2 regions of the Azospirillum formosense genome follow, and region 1 is predicted to be linked to the other one. Evidence: predicted binding sites of a transcription regulator. Region 1 holds the regulator's gene; the other holds the start of a gene.

Region 1 (2,197 bases):
CCCGGAGCGACGGCCTTCCTGCCGGCCATGCCGGACGCGGCCATCGCGGCGGTCACTCTGGGCGGGCTGTGGCTGGCCATCTGGACGGGACGCTGGCGCTGGCTGGGCGTGGTCGCGGTGGCGGGAGGGCTGGTCGCTCCGGTCTTCGCTCCACGGCCGGATGTTCTGGTCTCGGAGGACGGGAAACTGATGGCCGTGCGCAGCGCGGAGGGGCTTCTCAGCCTGTCCGCCGCCAGCGACGGGCGTGTGGCCGACAGCTGGCGGCGGCGCGACGGCATGGAGAAACCGGAGGACAAAGCCGGGCAGGACGTCTGGCCGCTCGCCGGGGTCAGTCTGGACGGGCGGCTGCGCTGCGACGCCCTGGGATGCCTCTACCGTGCGGAGGGGAGGACGGTGGCGCTTCTGCGCCAGCCCGACGCCCTGCCGGAGGATTGCGCGATGGCCGACGCGGTGGTGACCGCCACCCCGTCGCGCGGATGCCGGGCGCCGCTGGTCATCGACCGCTGGCGCCTGCGGAGGGAGGGCGCGCACGCGCTCTACCTGTCGGACAACGGCATCCGGGTGGAAAGCGTGCGCGGACGGCGCGGCGACCGCCCGTGGACGATGGGAGGACAGCTCCCCGATGAAAAGTCCGGGGGGCGTTGAACCGCCGCCCCGGAGCATTCTGCCGTCAGTACTTCCGCACCAGACCGACGAGGCGGCCCTGCACCCGCACCCGGTCGGCGCCGAAGATGCGGGTCTCGTAGGCGGCGTTGGCCGGCTCCAGGGCGACGGTGTTGCCCTTGCGGCGCAGGCGCTTCAGCGTGACTTCGGCGTCATCGACCAGGGCGACGACGATCGAGCCGTTCTCCGCGCTGTCGCAGCGCTGGATGACCACCGTGTCATGGTCAAGGATGCCGGCCTCCACCATGGAATCGCCGGCGACCTCCAGCGCGTAGTGGTCGCCCATGCCGAGCATGGCGGCGGGAACGTCCACGAAGGCGGAGCTGTCGCGCAGCGCCTCGATGGGCGTGCCGGCGGCGATCCGGCCATAGAGCGGAAGCTGCACCGATTCCGACGCCGGGTTCGCCTCCCGTCCGGCGAAGCTGAAGTCGCCCTTGATGACGTTGGGCTGGAACTTGGCGCGCGGCGGCCGGGGGGGGGCGGTCTCAAGCCCCTCCGGCAGGCGCAACACCTCCAGCGCGCGGGCGCGGTGGGGCAGGCGGCGGATGAAACCGCGCTCCTCCAGCCCGGTGATCAGGCGGTGGATGCCCGACTTGGACTTCAGGTTGAGAGCGTCCTTCATTTCGTCGAAGGAAGGGGACACACCGCCCTGCCCGAGCCGCTCGTTGATGAAAAGCAGCAATTCATGCTGCTTGCGCGTGAGCATTTGTGCCTCCCGGCCGGTTCCGCACTAGATATGGAACAAAAGCAAAACGTTCCTTCTTGTTCTAGTTTGGTTCCCAACCCCCGTCAAGCCCTACGGATGAAATCAATCGCAAATCGACAGACAGGACTCCCGAAAAGATCGCCAATGGGAGGGCCGGCGCGAAAGGGATTAAAGCGACAGGACGCCGCCGCTCAGCGGGATCACCGTGACGCGGTCGCCCTCGGCGGCGGCGGTTGCCAGCGGCTCGCGGACGATCAGGGCATCGGCCCGGGCCAGCCGGGACATCATCGCGCTGTCCTGGCGCGGGAAGGGGGTGGCGACGGGCTCGCCGTCCGGTCCGGTGGACAGGGTGGCGCGCAGGAAATCCGTGCGGTCGTCGTTGGCCTTCAGCGGCGCGCCGAGCCGCGCGGCGAGCGTGGCGTTCCCGGCGGGCAACCCCTGGAGACGGCGAAGGACGGGCACCAGGAACAGAACGGCGGCCACCCCTGTGGACACCGGATTTCCGGGCAGGCCGAGCAGCGGCACGCCGTTCGCCGTCCCGAAGATCAACGGCTTGCCGGGCTTCATGGCGACCCGGTAGAAATCCAGCGACAGTCCCCCCAGCACGTCGCGCACATGGTCGTGCTCGCCTTGCGAGGCGCCGCCGGTGGTCACCAGCAGGTCGCAGCCCGCCGCCCCCGCGGCCATGGCGGCGAGATGCTCCGGATCGTCCCTGGCCACGCCGAGGTTGTGGGCGAGCCCGCCCTGGCTGGTGACCAAGGCGCACAGGCCGAGCGCGTTGGAGCTGACGATCTGGCTGGGACCCAGCGGATCGCCGGGCAGGGCGAT
Region 2 (2,197 bases), on a different replicon from region 1:
GCTTCCAGGATCCGGCGGTAGAGAACGGCCGCCTCGGACACGCGGCCGGCGCGATGATTGGCGAAGGCGATGGCCAGGGCTTCACCGATCGTGGCCATCACTTCGTCTCCCTCGACCGTCGAACCGCAACCCGGATGAGCGACGCCCGCAAGGGCGTGCCCGGGCGGCGGAAGGTAGCCCAGGGATGGCCGGCCGATCAACGCGGAGCGGGCCCCGGATCGTTCCCGCGCGGAACCGCCCGATCAGAACATCGTCAATTGGTCGCCGCGGGCCGGCGGGGGCTGGAAGTCGGCGCAGTTGAGGGCGGCGTCGCGGGCGTTGAGGCCGAGGCGCTTGCAGGCCAGCTTGAACCGCTTCGCCAGCAGCTCCGCCACCGGGCCGGAGCCCTTCATGCGGCTGCCGAATTGGGATTGGTACAATTCCCCCTCGCGGCACTGGCGGATCAGGCTGAGCACCCGCTCGGCGCGGTTGGGCGCGTGCTCGCGCAGCCATTCCTCGAACAGGTCCTTGATCTCCAGCGGCAGGCGCAGGAGGATGTAGTTGGCCTGAGTCGCCCCGGCCTCCGCCGCCGCGGTCAGGATCGCTTCCAGTTCGTGGTCGTTGAGCGCCGGGATCATCGGGCTGGCCAGCACCGCCACCGGCACGCCGGCCGCCGTCAGGTCGCGCATGGCGGCGAGGCGCCGCTGCGGCGTGCTGGCCCGCGGCTCCATCCGGCGGGCGAGGTCGCGGTCGAGCGTGGTGACCGACAGCGCGACGTTGACCAGACCCTTGGCCGCCATCGGCGCCAGGATGTCGAGGTCGCGCAGGACCAGCGCCGACTTGGTGATGATCATCACCGGCTGGTTGAAGTCGCGGCAGACCTCCAGCACGGCGCGGGTGATGCGCTGCTCCCGCTCGATGGGCTGGTAGGGATCGGTGTTGGCACCGAGCGCCAGCGGCTGGCAGCGGTAGGACCTGGCGCGAAGCTCCGCCGCGAGAAGCTCGGCCGCCCTCGCCTTGCGGAAGATCTTCGTCTCGAAATCCAGCCCCGGCGACAGGCCGAGATAGGCGTGGGTCGGGCGGGCGAAGCAGTAGATGCAGGCGTGCTCGCACCCCCGGTAGGGGTTCACCGACCGCTCGAAGATCACGTCGGGCGACGTGTTCTTCGACAGGACCGAGCGGGCGCCGTCGTCGAAGACCTGGGTCGGGACGGTTTCCGTCACCGCGTCGTTCCCGCCCCAGCCGTCATCGGCCAGCACCCGCGTCTCCCGCTCGTAGCGGGAGGTCAGGTTGCTGATCGCTCCCCGTCCTTTCAGGGCCTGCCGCGGAATCTCGTCCATGGCGGCAGGATAACCGCGGCGAAACGGAACGTAAAGTGAACATTTACCGCCCCGCGCCAGTCCCTTCACGACGAAGGGAGGAGGAGCGGGGCGGCCGGCGTTACTGGACCTTCGGGGCCGCCGCCTCGGCGGCCTTGGGGTCCACCAGGCCCTTGTCCAGCTTGGCCCGGATGTCCTCCTTCTGCGGCTCCTCCTCCGCGGTGCGGAGCGCGCGGGTCCATTGGAAGCGGGCCTCGTTGCGGCGCCCGACGCGCCAGTAGGCGTCGCCCAGATGATCGTTGATGGTGGCGTCGGTCGGCTTCAGCTCCACCGCGCGCTCCAGCTTCTCCACCGCTCCCTCGAAATCGCCGGTGCGGTAGAGCGCCCAGCCCAGGCTGTCGACGATGTAGCCGTCCTTGGGGCGCAGGGCGACGGCCTTCTCGATCATCCCCTTGGCCTCCTCCAGGTTCAGCCCGCGGTCGACGTAGCTGTAGCCCAGATAGTTCAGCAGGAAGGCCTCGTCCGGCTTCAGCGCCAGCGCCGCCCGCAGGTCGCGCTCGGCGTCCGGCCAGCGGTCGATCTTGTCGTAGGACATGGCGCGGGCGTAGAGCACCGCCCAATGCCGCTCCTCCGGCGTGCCGATGCGCTCCAGCGCCTTGCTGTAGCTGTCGGCGGCCTCGCCGTAGCGCTTGGCGACGCGGTACAGGTCGCCCAGCCGGATCAGCGCGTCCGTCCGCTCGGGACGCTCGGCGGACAGGGCGGAGAAGGCGGCGATGGCGTCGTCGGTGCGCTCCAGCCGGGCGAGGCTCTCGGCGGCCCGCAGCCGGGCGGTCCAGCCCAGAACCGGATCCTTCTCCAGCGCCTGGAACTCGACCAGCGCGTCGGCGTGGTGGTCGCGG

What was found. The regulator LexA, encoded in region 1, represses DNA repair genes until DNA is damaged. The targets are predictions, from matches to a motif close to ATGTTCTANTTTGGTTC.
Region 2: a site for LexA is predicted at 1,346-1,362, ahead of ABVN73_RS19930 (PA0069 family radical SAM protein). Genes of this name have one in related genera too.

What each region holds. Positions count from the first base shown of each region.
Region 1 covers NZ_CP159402.1:978,467-980,663, forward strand. Annotated here, with positions in the region: gene ABVN73_RS04645 (ComEC/Rec2 family competence protein) at 1-645, shown strand, start outside; gene lexA (transcriptional repressor LexA) at 671-1,369, opposite strand; gene glp (gephyrin-like molybdotransferase Glp) at 1,538-2,197, opposite strand, start outside.
Region 2 covers NZ_CP159403.1:1,491,220-1,493,416, reverse strand. Annotated here, with positions in the region: gene ABVN73_RS19935 (tetratricopeptide repeat protein) at 1-98, opposite strand, end outside; gene ABVN73_RS19930 (PA0069 family radical SAM protein) at 243-1,319, opposite strand; gene ABVN73_RS19925 (tetratricopeptide repeat protein) at 1,420-2,197, opposite strand, start outside.